3 regions of the Rhizobium sp. WYJ-E13 genome follow, and region 3 is predicted to be linked to each of the others. Evidence: predicted binding sites of a transcription regulator. Region 3 holds the regulator's gene; each other region holds the start of a gene.
What was found. The regulator PhoB, encoded in region 3, activates phosphate uptake and scavenging genes when phosphate is short. The targets are predictions, from matches to a motif close to TGTCATNNANCTGTCAT.

Region 1: the regulator PhoB is predicted to act here: its motif matches at 2,599-2,615, upstream of KQ933_RS20400 (DUF1045 domain-containing protein).
Region 2: the regulator PhoB is predicted to act here: its motif matches at 3,016-3,032, upstream of KQ933_RS21215 (TIGR03364 family FAD-dependent oxidoreductase).

Annotation. Positions count from the first base shown of each region.
Region 1 covers NZ_CP076853.1:4,132,442-4,137,476, reverse strand. Annotated here, with positions in the region: gene phnD (phosphonate ABC transporter substrate-binding protein) at 1-83, shown strand, start outside; gene phnE (phosphonate ABC transporter, permease protein PhnE) at 248-1,213, shown strand; gene phnE (phosphonate ABC transporter, permease protein PhnE) at 1,221-2,567, shown strand; gene KQ933_RS20400 (DUF1045 domain-containing protein) at 2,706-3,401, shown strand; gene KQ933_RS20395 (alpha-D-ribose 1-methylphosphonate 5-triphosphate diphosphatase) at 3,415-4,554, shown strand; gene phnN (phosphonate metabolism protein/1,5-bisphosphokinase (PRPP-forming) PhnN) at 4,554-5,035, shown strand, end outside.
Region 2 covers NZ_CP076853.1:4,284,204-4,289,238, reverse strand. Annotated here, with positions in the region: gene KQ933_RS21230 (ParA family protein) at 339-1,058, shown strand; gene KQ933_RS21225 (2'-5' RNA ligase family protein) at 1,216-1,842, shown strand; gene KQ933_RS21220 (succinylglutamate desuccinylase/aspartoacylase family protein) at 1,912-2,973, shown strand; gene KQ933_RS21215 (TIGR03364 family FAD-dependent oxidoreductase) at 3,077-4,207, shown strand; gene phnX (phosphonoacetaldehyde hydrolase) at 4,204-4,983, shown strand.
Region 3 covers NZ_CP076853.1:148,940-153,974, forward strand. Annotated here, with positions in the region: gene pstA (phosphate ABC transporter permease PstA) at 1-584, shown strand, start outside; gene pstB (phosphate ABC transporter ATP-binding protein PstB) at 599-1,414, shown strand; gene phoU (phosphate signaling complex protein PhoU) at 1,459-2,172, shown strand; gene phoB (phosphate regulon transcriptional regulator PhoB) at 2,304-2,987, shown strand; gene KQ933_RS00750 (hypothetical protein) at 3,211-3,438, opposite strand; gene KQ933_RS00755 (GcrA family cell cycle regulator) at 3,719-4,249, opposite strand; gene KQ933_RS00760 (aspartate aminotransferase family protein) at 4,672-5,035, shown strand, end outside.

The DNA.
Region 1 (5,035 bases), 370 kb from region 3:
GCGACTACAAGGGCTATGCCCCGGTCAAGCACGACTTCTACAACGCTGTCGTAGAGGTTCGTAAGGCTGCTATCGGCGGCTGATTGCGCCATCCGTATGCGGGGCGGCCGGCGACGGCCGCCCTTTTCTTGTGACTACAGCGCCGCGCGTCAGACGCGCAAAGGACGCTGTAGCACTTCAAATTGCTGCATAATTTCATCCTTAAATCGAGCCCGATTCAAGGAATTATGCAGTAGGCGAGGCGTTCATGACTATTGCCGATACACAGCCGCATGTGCCGATGCCGAGCACGAAGGAAATCGCCACTGCTTGGGACAGGATGATCGCCAGGCGGCGTTTCTACACCGCCCTTGGCCTAGTGATCCTCATCGCCGCCTTCGTCAGCTCCGTACGCTTTGCCGACGAGAGCAATGCGGGTCACTTCTTCGACCGCCTGCCGCATTTGTTCGACTTCTTGAGCTGGCTTATCCCGAAAGACTGGACCGATGTCTGGCGCGCGCTCTTCGATATTGCGAGCCCGAATGACAAGGGTGGCGAAGAATTCAATTTCGCCAATGGCCGCGTCTATGTCTGGGGCAGCTTCTACATCCCTGAGTATTTCGAGCTGATGATCGTCACGATCAACATCGCGCTCGTTTCGACCATCATCGCCTTCATCTTCGCCGTTCCGCTCAGCTTCTTTGCTGCACGCAATCTGACGAAGAACTGGCCGCTGCGCATCTTTACCAAGCGCATCATGGAATTCCTGCGTGCCTTCCCGGAAATCGTCATTGCCGGCTTGTTTTCGGCGATCCTTTCGATCGGACCGGTGGCAGCAATCATCGCGATCACGCTCCATACGATCGGCGCACTCGGCAAGCTCTTCTACGAAGTCGCCGAAAACATCGACATGAAACCGGACGAAGGCATGCGGGCCGTCGGCGCGAACTGGCTGGAGCGCGTGCGTTTCGCCGCCCTGCCGCAGGTCATGCCGAACTATGCGTCCTATGCGCTGCTGCGCCTCGAGATCAATGTACGTGCATCGACCATCATCGGCGCCGTTGGCGGCGGCGGTATCGGTGAAGAGCTCAAGCTTTCCATCTCCCGTGGTTTCGGCGCCAAGACCGTGGCGCTCGTGCTGCTGCTCTTCGTGACGATCGTCGCGGTCGACCAGTTCTCCGCCTGGCTGCGCCGCCGTCTCGTCGGCGAACACGCCTTCTTCCTGCAACATTGAGGCGGCCATGACGGTCATCGACGCAAACCGCATGCATGAGATCGAAGCGCGCTATCCGGAATATTTCCACCGGTCCTTCCGCCAGCGTTTCGGCGGCCTTCTGATCGTGCTTACGACCATTCTTTACGGCATTTATGCCGTCTGGTTCTTCGACCTGCCGAAGCTCATTGCCGAAGCCCATTGGGAACGCTTCGGCATCTATATGAGCCAGTGGATCAGCTATGACGTGCAGCCGGAATTCCGTATCCAGGACGATGGCACGATCCAGACGCGCTATCCGCGCTTCTCGCCGCTTGGCGACGATCCGCATCCGGATTGGCTGAAAACCAATACAGATGGCAGCATCACCGTCCTCGTCGGCGGCAGCGGTCGCACGGTGACGGTCAGCAAGCGCCAGACGACGATCGTTGCCCATGGCATGACGGTGCCGGTCGATGTTTCCAGCGGCGCGCCGAAGGTCGTCGGTCCAGTTCCGAACTGGATGACGGTCTATGACGACAATGTGCTCGCCAATCTCGGCTTTGCAGGGGATGTCAGCATTTCCGTCGATCGTGTGAAGGTGCGCAAGCGCTTCATCGGCTGGGCGAATTTCATCTTCGATACACAGTCGCCCTTCTTCGACAAGCAGGCAAGCGAGGTTATCAGTCTCATCGTCTCCGGCCCGCGGATCCATCCCGACCAGTCGAACCTGTCGCTCGCTTTCGACAATATCTGGAACAATAGCGAATGGCAGCACGGCGATGTCTGGACCAAGCTGTTCCAGACGATCGTGATGGCCTTCCTTGGCACATTGCTCGGTTCGCTCGCGGCCTTCCCGCTCGCCTTCATGGCAGCGCGCAACATTACGCCAAACAGGTTTCTGAACCAGGCCCTGAAGCGCTTCTTCGACTTCCTCCGTTCGGTCGACATGCTGATCTGGGCGCTTTTCCTGACACGCGCCTTCGGCCCCGGCCCTCTCGCCGGTTCCGGCGCCATCTTCCTGACGGAGACCGGCACACTCGGCAAGCTCTACTCGGAAGGCCTCGAGAATATCGACAACAAACCGCGTGAAGGCGTGAAGTCGACGGGCGCCTCGACCGTGCTGGTGCATCGCTACGGCATCATGCCGCAGATCGTTCCCGTCATCGTCAGCCAAACGCTCTATCAGTGGGAATCGAACGTACGCGGCGCGACGATCATCGGTGCCGTCGGTGCCGGCGGTATCGGTCTCAAGCTCTGGGAGGCCATGCGCACCAATTCCAATTGGGAAAACGTCGCCTACATGGTCATCCTGATCCTGATCGTCGTGTTCCTGTTCGATACCGCATCGAATGCGCTGCGCCATCGTCTGATGGGCACCAAGGCGGGCCGCTAAGCCCGATCAAAAGATGATGACGGCCTGCCGTCATCATCATTCTGTCATGGAAATCTTTTAGCCGGAGCGTGCTTGCGGTTCGCCGCCAAATCAATGCACATTGCGCTCCCCGTTCGGACGATCTCCAGGATAAAAGCCTTGCGCTACGCTCTCTATTTTTCGCCGTCTAAGGATCATTCCCTGACGGATGCTGCCTCTGTCTGGCTCGGCCGCAATGCCTTTACCGGCGAGACCTATCCTGCACCCGAATACGAGACGCTGCCGGCTCATGAACAATTCGAACTGACGGCCGATCCGCGCCGCTATGGCTTCCATGCGACGATCAAGGCGCCTTTCGAGCTTGCCTCCTCCGTGACCGAAAAGGATCTGATGACGGTTGTCGAAGATTTCGTCGCCAACACGCCGGCCTTCGACATCCCGGAACTGGTGCTCGGCCAGCTTGGTCGCTTCTTCGCGCTTGTGCCGGGTTCGTTGCACCAACCGCTTCAGGATTTCGCGGCAAAGGTGGTAAAGTCTTTCGAGCCATTCCGGGCAGCACTCTCCGAGGCCGATATTATCAGGCGCAAACCGGAACGACTCTCCGAGAGCCAGCGCAATAATCTCATGCGCTGGGGCTATCCATATGTCATGGATGACTTCGGCTTCCATATGACGCTGACCGGCCAGGTGCCGGAAGAGCGCGCGGAAGTGATGAAAGCGATCCTGACGGAGCGTTTCTCAGCTTTCACCGGCAGGCCGCTTCACATTTCCGGCCTTGCCGTCTTTAGCGAAGAGGTGCGCGGCGCGCCTTTCAAAGTCCACACATGGCTGCCTCTTGCTGGCGCCAGAAGCTGAAAGATTTTCTGATATGAGCAAAGAAACCGTTCTTTCAAACGCCCGTATCGTTCTCCAGAACGATATCCTTTCGGGCTCTATCCTGATCCGTGACGGCAGGATCGCCGATATTTCGGAAGGCAGTTCATTAGCCGGCGAGGATTTCGAGGGCGATTACATCATTCCCGGCCTCGTCGAGCTGCATACGGACCATCTGGAAGGCCACTATTCACCGCGTCCTGGGATCCGCTGGAACAAGACGGCGGCCATCCAGGCCCACGATGCGCAGATCGTCACCTCAGGCATCACCACGGTCTTCGACTGCCTGCGCATGGGCGCTGACGAAGACGGCGGTTTCGAGCACGGCGAGATGCGCGAGATGGCCGATGCCATCCAGTCCGCCGAGAAGGAAGGGCGCCTGCGTGCCGAACACCTCATCCATCTGCGTTGCGAGGTTTCAGCCGACAATGTGCTGCAGCACTTCGCCGATTTCGAGAACGATCCCTATGTCCGTCTCGTTTCGCTGATGGACCATGCGCCCGGCCAGCGCCAGTTCCAGACAATGGACCAGTACATCTTTTATTATCAGAAGAAGCGCGGTCTCACGGACGAGGAGTTCGCCCGTTTCTGCGCCAGACGCATCGCCGAGTCCGATCGCAATTCAACGCCCAATCGGGACGCAATCTCCAAGGTCTGCGCCGAACGCGGCATCACCGTCGCAAGTCATGACGATGCCACATCTGCCCATGTCGATGAGGCGATCGAAAACGGCGTTCGCCTGGCCGAATTCCCGACCAGCATTGACGCAGCCCGGCTGTCGCATGAAAACGGCATGAGCGTTCTGATGGGCGCACCGAACATCGTGCGCGGCAGATCGCATTCCGGCAATATCGCCGCGCGTGATCTGGCGCAGCTCGGGGTTCTCGACGTGCTTTCGTCCGACTATGTGCCGCTTAGCCTGCTGCATGCGCCCTTCATTCTTGCCGACGAGGTTGAGGGCATTACGTTGTCGAAGGCGATCGCGATGGTCACGGCCACACCAGCACGCACCGTCAGTCTCAACGATCGCGGCCGCATCGAAACCGGCCTACGTGCCGATCTCGTCCGCGTTCACCGTTCGCATGGCGTGCCGGTGACGCGTTCCGTCTGGCGCGAAGGACGCCGTGTCGCATGATGATGTCACACGAGCCCCATCCGGGCGCCGGTGCCGAACGCGGCATCATGGTCGTCGTCGTCGGTCCGAGCGGGGCCGGCAAGGACACGCTGATGAACCTTGCGGCCCGGCATTTCGATCGTCGGGAGGACGTGCATTTTGCCCGCCGCGTCATCACTCGTGAAGGTGATGCCGGCGGAGAGGATCACCTCGCCGTTTCGGATGCGGGATTCGCATCGATGGAGCAGTCCGGCGCCTTTGCCGTGTGGTGGGAGGCGCATGGTCTCAAATACGCCATTCCGGCAGAAGTTTCCGTCTCGCTCGCCAGGGGCCACATTGTCGTTGCGAACGGTTCGCGTTCGGCGCTACACCGTTTCCAGGCCGCCTTCCCGCGGCTGAAGGTCATCAATGTGACGGCCCGCCCGGAAGTGCTGGCCGGCCGCCTGGAGGCTCGCGGCCGCGAGACGCATGAGGATATCATGGCCCGTCTTGCTCGCGGCCC
Region 2 (5,035 bases), 210 kb from region 3:
AAGTTCAATTTTCTCTTCATCACTTGCAGACATCATCACACACCAAAGGTCGCTGACTATTTTTATCGTAGACGCGTTGCCACAAAATACAGCCACGCCAGGCTGCTGAGTGATTTTAACGCCCTAAAGTTCGGTAAGCACCGCGGCTCGCTGCCACTGGTCGGCTAAGAATTGCACCCCAAAAAAAATCAACCTCGGAAAGCAAGGTAAAACAGCGCCACGCAAGGTTGCTGTTTGACCTTTTCATCTCATCACTGCGAAAGCCGCTGTTCCTTAAAGCCCGAGACGGGCCTCTCCCAGGGATGACCGCCGCCAACTCATCAACCCGAGGTAAATCGATGCCAATCATTACATTTGCGAATACGAAAGGGGGCGCTGGCAAGACGACGGTCGCTCTCGTTCTTGCCACAGAACTGGCTCGCCGTGGCCATCGCGTTTCCGTTCTGGATGCCGATCCGCAGCAATGGGCCAGCCGCTGGCGCCGTCTGTCCGGTGAAGCAGCCGAATTCGCCGTGATCTCCAATGTCGCGGAAGATACGATCGAACAGCAGATCAAGGACCTCAAGAAGCGCGGCGGTTATATCATCGTCGACCTGCCGGCCGGCATGAGCCCATTGATGGCGAAGGCCATCGGCTTTTCCGATCATGTCATGGTTCCGGTGCAGGGCTGCGCCATGGATGCCGTCGGCGGCGCGCAGGTGCTGGAAATCATGAAGCAGCTTGCTTCCCAGCACGATATCCGCATCCCGCATTCGGTCGTCCTGACCCGCATCAGCTCGATCATCACCACGCGTGCGCTCCTGGCCGTCAAGGGACTGCTGGCGCAGCAGCAGGTGAACGTCATCGATACGGCACTGATCGAACGCGCCGCCTACCGCGACATGTTCGTCTCCGGCGGCAGCCTCTATACGATGGATCCTGCCCGCGTCAGCAACCTCGACAAGGCGCAGGGCAATGCTCGTCTTTTGGCAGAGGACATTCTTCGTCTCGTGCCGCCAAAGGCCGCGCGCGCCAAGTCTTCGAAGAAGGCAACTGACGTCGTCAAGAACGCTGCCTAAGACGTGCATTCCCCGTTAATTCGATGCCTGCAAACGGCTGCCTTTCGGTAGCCGTTTCGGTTTCGAGCATAACTTTCTGCGATAAATGTTCTTGTTTTGTTCTTTACAAAGAGAACAACTTCGGTAAGCTTCTCCTTGTGCAACAAGGAGGCGGGCGATGCAGTCCGTAGTTCAAATGCCTCATTTTCCACTCGATCCGAATGGCTCGGATCCCCGGAAGAAATCCAATCCCGTCGGGGAACGTCACCACAGGCTGTTCTTCATGCTTCGCCCGACCACCGAAGCGGCTTCCGAAGCGCTGGAGATCGCTCAGGCCTATCGCAACGCCCATTCACTGACCGAGCCTTCGCGGCCCCGCGAGTTGCTTCATGTCACGCTGAATGGCATCGGCGCCTACCGCAGGCTGCCGCAGGATATCGTGTTCGGCGCAGAACAGGTTGCTGCGACAGTGCGCGCCCGGCCGTTCGATCTCGTGCTCGATGAGGTCATAAGCTTCAGCCATCCAGGCGAGCCGCAGGCCTTCGTCATCTGCAGCCGGCAGGAAAACGAGGCACTGCTGGATCTTCGTCGCCAAATCCAGGAGGGCTTATACGAGGCTGGATTGCCCTATAACCTCGGTGGCCATCTGACGCCGCACATGACGCTGCTCTACGATCGCAAGACCGTTCTGCCTGAAAAGCTGAACCGGCCGGTGCAGTGGAATATTCGCGAATTCCTGCTGATCCACAGCATCTATGGAAAGAGCGAGCACAACGTCGTCGGCCGTTGGCCGCTGCTCGGCTGAGTCGCGCTTGCGCCTTGGAGGGGGATTCGCATAAGACTCCCCACCCAATACGAAATGCGGAGCAAGACAGTGGACGTTTCAGAGATCATCATCCCCGGAGATACTCCCGGCATCGAATGGCGGTTGCCAGTCATGCGTTTCAAGGGAAATGATCCTGCCGCGCCCAAGGTCTATATCCAGGCCGCACTGCATGCGAACGAACTGCCGGGAACGGCGCTGGCGCATTTCCTCTGCGGCAAGTTGCGGGAGGCCGAAAGCGAAGGGCGGATCACCGGTGATATCACGCTCGTGCCTCAGGCAAACCCGATCGGAGCGGCACAATCGCATTTCGGCGAACTGCAAGGCCGGTTCGATCTCGGTTCGAGGACCAATTTCAACCGCGACTTTCCGCTGATCTCCGTCCGTGACCAGCCAGAACTCATTGACGAGCTTGATAAATATCCGGCTGCCGATCGGCTGAAGCGGGAGCTGATCCATATGGCGCTCGACGCCGATCTTGTGATCGACCTGCATTGCGACGATGAATCGCTGCAATATGCCTATATCGACGAAGCTTTCTGGCCAGAGGCGGCGGATCTTGCGAACGCGCTCGATATGGAAGCGGTGCTGCTTTCGGATGGTGAGAGCTCAGCCTTCGAAGAAGCGGTTAGCTTCGCCTGGAAATATGAGGTGCCGGGCGAGCGCAAGGCGAGGCTTCCGGGCAAGCTTTCCGTGACGGCGGAACTGCGCGGCCGGCGCGATGTCTATCCTGGCATGGCCTACAAAGACGCCGAAGGTCTTCTGCAGTTCCTAATCGGGCGCGGTGTCGTCAGCGGCAAAGCGGCCGGAGATGCTTCCTTTTCCGGGCCGGCCGTGCCGCTCGACAATGTCGAGATTGTACGCGCGCCGCAGGGCGGCACCGTGCTGTTTCACCGCAATATCGGCGAGCGCGTTTCGGAAGGAGAGCTTCTGGCCACGATCGTCACCCGCCCGGGCTTTGCCGAAGGCGATATCGATATCCGCGCGCCACAGGACGGGCTGCTGCTCACCCGCACGTCCGATCGGCTCGTACGCCGGCGTGGCGACCTGATGAAGATCGCGGCCGACCAACCGAGCAAGGCAACGCGAAAGGCCGGTACGCTGGAAGACTGACCGGCGTTCTTTTCCACATGCGCATGTAAGGCGCCGCGCAACTGTCACACAGGCTTCAAGAAAATCCGCCAAGCCGTGGCAGACATGTTGCGAAGGAGCTTTCATGCCGCATTACGACATTGCGATCATCGGCGCGGGTATTGTCGGGCTGGCGCATGCGTTGGCGGCGGCAAAGCGCGGCAAACGGGTCGTCGTTATCGACCGCGACGCACAGGCAAATGGCGCCTCGGTGCGCAATTTCGGCTTTGTGACGGTGACCGGCCAGCAGGCCGGCGACTGCTGGGACAAGGCACGCCGGGCCCGTGATATCTGGGCCGAGATTGTCGACGATGCCGGCATCGACGTTCTGCAACGCGGGCTTTTGCTCGCGGCAAGGCTCGACGAATCCGAAGCCGTGATCGACGCCTTACTGCGCACAGAGATGGGCGAAGGCTGCGAAAGGCTGACGCTCGACGAGGCGCGGCGGCTTGTGCCGGCGCTGCGGCAGGAAGCAGGCCGCTTCACGCTCTACAGTCCGCATGAACTGCGCGTCGAATCCCGCACGGCCATTCCGCTGCTCGCCCGCTATCTCGAAGTCAAATATGGCATCAAGTTCCGCCGCTCCACAGCGGTGAACGCAGTGGAACCGCCGCGGATCGAGACTTCAACCGGGCAGATCGAGGCGGAGACTGCGGTCGTCTGCCCCGGTGACGATTTCAAGAGCCTGTTTGCTGACCGGATTGCTGCTTACAGCGTCACGCGCTGCAAGCTGCAGATGATGCGTATCGTGCCGGCTCAGCGGGTTTCGCTGAGCACTGCCGTCATGTCCGATCTCGGGCTTGGGCGTTATCTCGGCTATGCCGAATTGCCTGAAGCGACGGCCCTGAAGGCACGGCTCGACAGGGAATTCAAGCCGGAACGGGAAAACGGCATCCACCTGATCGTCACGCAATCGGAGGACGGCTCGCTGATCGTCGGCGACAGTCATCATTACTCCGAAACGCCCGATCCTTTCGGTCTGGAGCGGGTCGATCGGCTGACCCTCGACGAGATGGACGCCGTGCTCAATCTGCCGGGACGCTTCATCACCGAGCGCTGGATCGGCACCTATGCCTCCGCCCCGGACCGCTGGCGCTTCACGGACAAGCCTTCTGACGCATTGCGCATCGTCGTCGTCACGGCGGGCTGCGGTGCTTCGACCGCCTTCGCCATCGGCGAGGAAACCATCGAGGATCTTTACGGGAGCGCAGCATGACGCAATTCAAGGCAGTGATCTTCGACTGGGCCGGCACGATGATCGATTTCGGCTCCTTCGCACCGATGGGCGCCTTTGTGGAAACCTTTGGCAAATTCGGCGTCGAGGTGACGATCACCGATGCCCGCAAGCCGATGGGGCTTCCGAAGCGGGCGCATATTGCCGCGATGCTGGCCGAGCCGCATATCGCTGCCCGCTGGCAGGCGGCGCAAGGCGCGCTTCCGAACGAAGCGGCGATCGATAAGGTCTACGAGCTCTTCGTGCCGCTGAACGAAGCTGTCGTGGTCGATTACTGCACGCTGGTGCCGGGCGCGATCAAGACGATCGAATACCTGCGCGAGCGGCAGATGAAGATCGGCTCGACGACAGGTTATACGCGCTCGATCATGGAATGGGTGTTGCCGCTCGCCGCCGAGCAGGGTTACGCGCCCGACAACCTCATCTGCGCCGACGATCTGCCGCTCGGCCGACCGACGCCGATCGGCATGTACAAGTGTTTCCTCGACCTGATGGTCTATCCAGCCTCCGCCGTTCTGAAGGTCGACGATACCGCGCCCGGCATTGCCGAGGGTGCCGCCGCAGGCTGCGTGACCGTTGGCCTGACGCTTTCCGGCAACGAGGCCGGCCTGACACCTGAAGAGGCGGATGCGCTTTCGCCGGAGGTGCGGGCCGAGCTGCACAGGCGGATCGGCGAGAAGCTTATTGCTGCTGGCGCCGATTATGTCATCGAGACGGTGGCCGACCTGCCAGCGCTCATCGACGAGCTTGAGGGATAAGGACAGACGACGTTTGCAGCGCTCGCCGGGCGTGATATCTCCCCTAGGAAAC
Region 3 (5,035 bases):
TCGAGGAATTTGCGCCCAAGAACAAGCTGACGGACCTGATCGAAGTCAACATCAACAATCTCGCAGCCGTCCCGTCGATCGTCTACGGTCTGCTCGGCCTGTCGGTCTTCATCAACTTTGCCGGCCTGCCGCGTTCGGCATCGCTTGTCGGCGGGCTGGTGCTGGCACTGATGACGCTGCCGACGATCATCATCGCGACACGCGCGGCGCTTCGTGCCGTGCCGCCATCGATCCGCGCAGCCGCACTCGGCCTCGGCGCCTCGAAGATGCAGATGGTGTTCCACCATGTGCTGCCGCTCGCAATGCCCGGCATCCTGACCGGCACGATCATCGGCCTTGCCCACGCACTCGGCGAAACCGCGCCGCTGCTCCTGATCGGCATGGTCGCCTTCGTCGCCCAGGCGCCGACCACGCCGCTCGATCCTTCCACCGCACTTCCGGTGCAGGTCTACATGTGGGCCAACGAAGCCGAGCGTGCCTTCGTGGAAAGAACCTCGGGTGCCATCATCGTCCTGCTCCTGTTCCTGATCGTCATGAACCTCGGAGCTATCCTCTTGCGTCGTCGCTTTGAGCGCCGCTGGTAAACGGAGTAAAGATCATGAACATGTTGACGGAAGCTGCAGTCGAGAAGGCGCTGGACCAGAAAATGAACAACGTCCCGTATAAGATGATCGGTCAGGATGTCTCCGTCTATTACGGAGAGAAGCGCGCGCTTTTCGATGTCAATCTGAACATCCGCGAAAACACGGTGACCGCGCTCATCGGCCCGTCGGGCTGCGGCAAGTCCACCTTCCTGCGGTCGCTGAACCGCATGAACGACACGATCGACGGCTGCCGGGTCACCGGCAAGATCACGCTCGACGGCGATGACATCTACGATCCCGATATCGACGTCGTCGAACTGCGCGCCCGCGTCGGCATGGTGTTCCAGAAGCCGAACCCGTTCCCGAAGTCGATCTACGAAAACGTCTCCTACGGCCCGCGCATCCACGGCCTCGCCAAGTCCAAGGCAGACCTCGACCAGATCGTCGAGTCCAGCCTGCAGCGCGCCGGCCTCTGGAACGAAGTCAAGGACCGCGTGCATGAATCGGGTACCGGCCTTTCCGGCGGTCAGCAGCAGCGCCTGTGCATCGCGCGCGCCGTTGCCGTCAGCCCGGAAGTCATCCTGATGGACGAGCCCTGCTCGGCGCTGGACCCGATCGCGACTGCAAAGGTCGAAGAGCTGATCCACGAGCTGCGTGAAAACTACACCATCGTCATCGTGACGCATTCCATGCAGCAGGCCGCCCGCGTGTCACAGCGCACGGCCATGTTCCACCTCGGCAACCTGGTTGAGGAAAACGATACCGACAAGATGTTCACCAATCCGGACGATCCGCGCACCCAGGACTATATCATGGGCCGGTTCGGCTGATTTTGGCGATGTGAAGCCTTCCCGATTTTCGAGGACAAAGCCCCATGGCATCGACACATATTTTTTCCGCCTATGACGACGATCTGAAATTCCTGTCCCGGCGCATTTCCGAGATGGGTGGTCTTGCCGAACAGATGGTCGGCGAGGCCGTCCGTGCGCTGGTCAACGGCGATACGGCGCTCGCCCAGAAGGTCATTTCCGACGACGTGATCCTCGATCACGCGGAACGCGAAATCAACGACAAGGCGATCGTTACGATCGCCCGTCGCCAGCCGATGGCCTCCGACCTTCGTGAGATCATGGGTTCGATCCGCATCGCCGCCGACCTCGAGCGCGTCGGCGATCTCGGCAAGAACACCGCAAAGCGCGTCATCGCCGTGCAAAGCACCGGCGTTCCCCGCAAGCTTGCCCGCGGTCTCGAGCATCTCTCCGAACTGGCGCTCGTCCAGCTCAAGGAAGTGCTCGACGTCTACACGACGCGTTCGGCTGACAAGGCCAAGTCCATCCGTGAGCGCGACGACGAGATCGACGCGATGTACACCTCGCTGTTCCGCGAACTTCTGACCTACATGATGGAAGATCCGCGCAACATCACGAGCTGCACGCATCTTCTCTTCTGCGCCAAGAACATCGAACGCATCGGCGACCATGCGACCAACATCGCCGAGACGATCTACTACATGGCAACCGGCGCCCAGCCGGAGGGCGAACGTCCGAAGGACGACAGCTCCAATACCGTCGGTGCGGTCACGGAGTAATCCGGACCTGCCGATTGCATATGCGCGTCCCATGCGGGGGCGCGCATGGGTGCAGCCAATTCCGAGTTCCTGCATGATCCCTGCTTAAATCACCCCCGGTTTAAGGATCATGCATTAGGAGACTGACACGCATGATCCCAAGAGTTGCAGTTGTTGAAGATGAAGAGGCGCTGAGCGTGCTTCTCCGCTACAACCTCGAAGCGGAAGGTTTCGAGGTGGATACGATCCTCCGTGGCGACGAGGCCGAAATCCGGCTTCAGGAGCGCACGCCCGACCTGCTCATCCTCGACTGGATGCTGCCGGGCGTTTCCGGCATCGAGCTCTGCCGCCGGCTGCGCATGCGGCCGGAGACCGAGCGTCTGCCGATCATCATGCTGACGGCGCGCGGCGAAGAGAGCGAACGCGTTCGCGGCCTCTCGACCGGCGCGGACGACTATGTCGTCAAGCCCTTCTCCACGCCGGAACTTGTCGCCCGCGTCAAGGCGATGCTGCGTCGTGCCCGTCCGGAGGTTCTTTCCAGCGTTTTGAAGTGCGGGGATATCGAGCTCGATCGCGAAACCCATCGCGTTCATCGCAAGAGCCGTGAAGTCCGCCTCGGCCCGACCGAATTCCGCCTGCTCGAATTCCTGATGTCGTCGCCGGGCAGGGTCTTCTCCCGCTCGCAGCTTCTGGACGGCGTCTGGGGCCATGATATCTATGTGGACGAGCGCACGGTCGACGTCCATGTCGGCCGCCTGCGCAAGGCGCTGAACTTTTCCAACATGCAGGATGTCATCCGCACCGTTCGTGGCGCGGGATATTCCATGGAAGCCTGATCCGAGTGATCGGAGGTCCAGACGGGTCGCTCGGGTTCTCCCGGGCGGCCCGTTTGTCTATCCGGCTGCGTTTTTAGGAGTAGGCGTTGCCTCGCTCACACTTTGACCGACATGTTTCTTGCACCGCGAGGGCTGAAGCCATGATGGGGAGGGCTGCTATACGCCATCAGGAGACGTTAGCTTCGGCTCGCTCGTGCGGCCACCCTTGTCTCCCTTGATGTGATCATGGGGAGCTCAGGTCCAGACCGAGCATGCTGCTAAGGACAAAGGCGAGGAGCCCCACGCCGAGTAGCGCCAGCGCGAAGACTGCGGCCATCATGCCGCCCGTGCGCAGTACCGCTTGCCGCTCCCCCATCTCGCTTCGATCGTAATGCCACTTGATGGCGAAGAACATGGCCGTTCCCAAAGCGAGAACCTTGAACGTAACGAAGACTACAGGGACCCAATCCATATCAGATACTCTCATGTGCACCAGCTACGCGCCTTATGATCCCATCTTAGGCAAACGCATACGTCCTATTGTGCAAGGCTGATATGTAACAGCAGGGGGCGGTTTCCTGGCCTGTATCGTCGGGTTCGGGAATGACCGCTTAGGGCCGCCAGAAGGCTTTGAGCACTTATTGCCCCACCGACCAGTTCCACGCCAGGAGTTCAGCGATGGGAAAAAATTCGCCCCCCTGCGCGTCAGCGAAGAGGGGCGACGAATGCTGCATCTCTGGGCAAGGCGTGGATCAGGCGACCCGGACAGCCTTGCGGCGTTCGCTCATCGGCTGATAGGCGAGACGCTGGTGGTAGTTGCAATAGGGCGATGAATCCGGGGAGTCGCAGCCGCAAAAGTAGAAATCGTCCTTCATCGGATCGCCGACCGGCCATTTGCAGGTGCGTTCCGTGAGTTCCGTCAGGCCGAGGCGACGGGAGATAGGCACGACCACGTTTTTGGCCGGTACATATTCCATTTCCTCGACAGTTTCGATCTCGATCTCTTCCTTCAGGACAGTTGCGCCCTGCTGGCGGGTAACGGTGCGGGTGGTGATGCGAGACGCATAGTTCGGGGCGCGGGGAGCCGAGGTATTGCGCTTCGGTGCACGCGCAGCGGTTGCCGTGCCGCCGGCCTTGGCGCGGCCAGGAAGACTGAGCCGGTGAACCTTGCCGATAACAGCGTTTCTACTGACGCCGCCAAGTTGCGCTGCGATCTGGCTGGCGCTCAGCCCCTCCGACCAAAGCTTCTTGAGCTTTTCGACACGCTCGTCTGTCCAGTTCATGCCCTGTCTCCACCTTTCGCGTTGGTGATGGCAGAATCCCTCACCGTTGCCTCGGAAACTTCCAAAGCAAGAAACGCCCGATCAATTTTGGTGACTAGTTCCGCCGCATGCAGTCTAGTAATTGAACTTTAACCTAGTGTGAGCCTGACTCTGTGACAAGAGTCGCAGGAATCCGATGAATCCGAATTCGTAGTTTTCCCCAACTTGCTTCCCGAGAGAGTCATTTCTGCAACATTAGCTGTTGATAGACCTGTAAAGCCGATTACCGGCTTGACGCATGCGCTAAATCCTCAGTTTTGTTGACATTGCAGTGCGAAAAGTAAATAGTGGTCCGGGCCGCCGAAAGGCGGCATTTTTAATTTTTCGGACCTGGTTTTCTTAGCCGGAGTCCGGTGCCCGGAACCTGATCAGGAGATCGCGCCATGGCTGAAGCCTCGCCGCTTTATGACACCTATTCTCGTGCCCCATTGCGGTTCGAGCGAGGTGAAGGCGTCTGGCTGATCACCGACACCGGCGAGCGATATCTGGATTTCGGCGCGGGCGTTGCCGTCACATCGGTGGGGCATGGCAACCCGCATGTCGTGGCCGCGCTCAAGGATCAGGCTGACAAGGTCTGGCACCTTTCGAACGTCTACGAGATCCCCGGCCAGGAGAAGCTTGCCAAGCGGCTGACGGATGCCACCTTCGCTGACAAGGTGTTCTTCACCAATTCCGGCGCTGAGGCTCTGGAATGCGCGATCAAGACGGCGCGCCGCTACCAGTTCTCCAAGGGCCACCCCGAGCGCT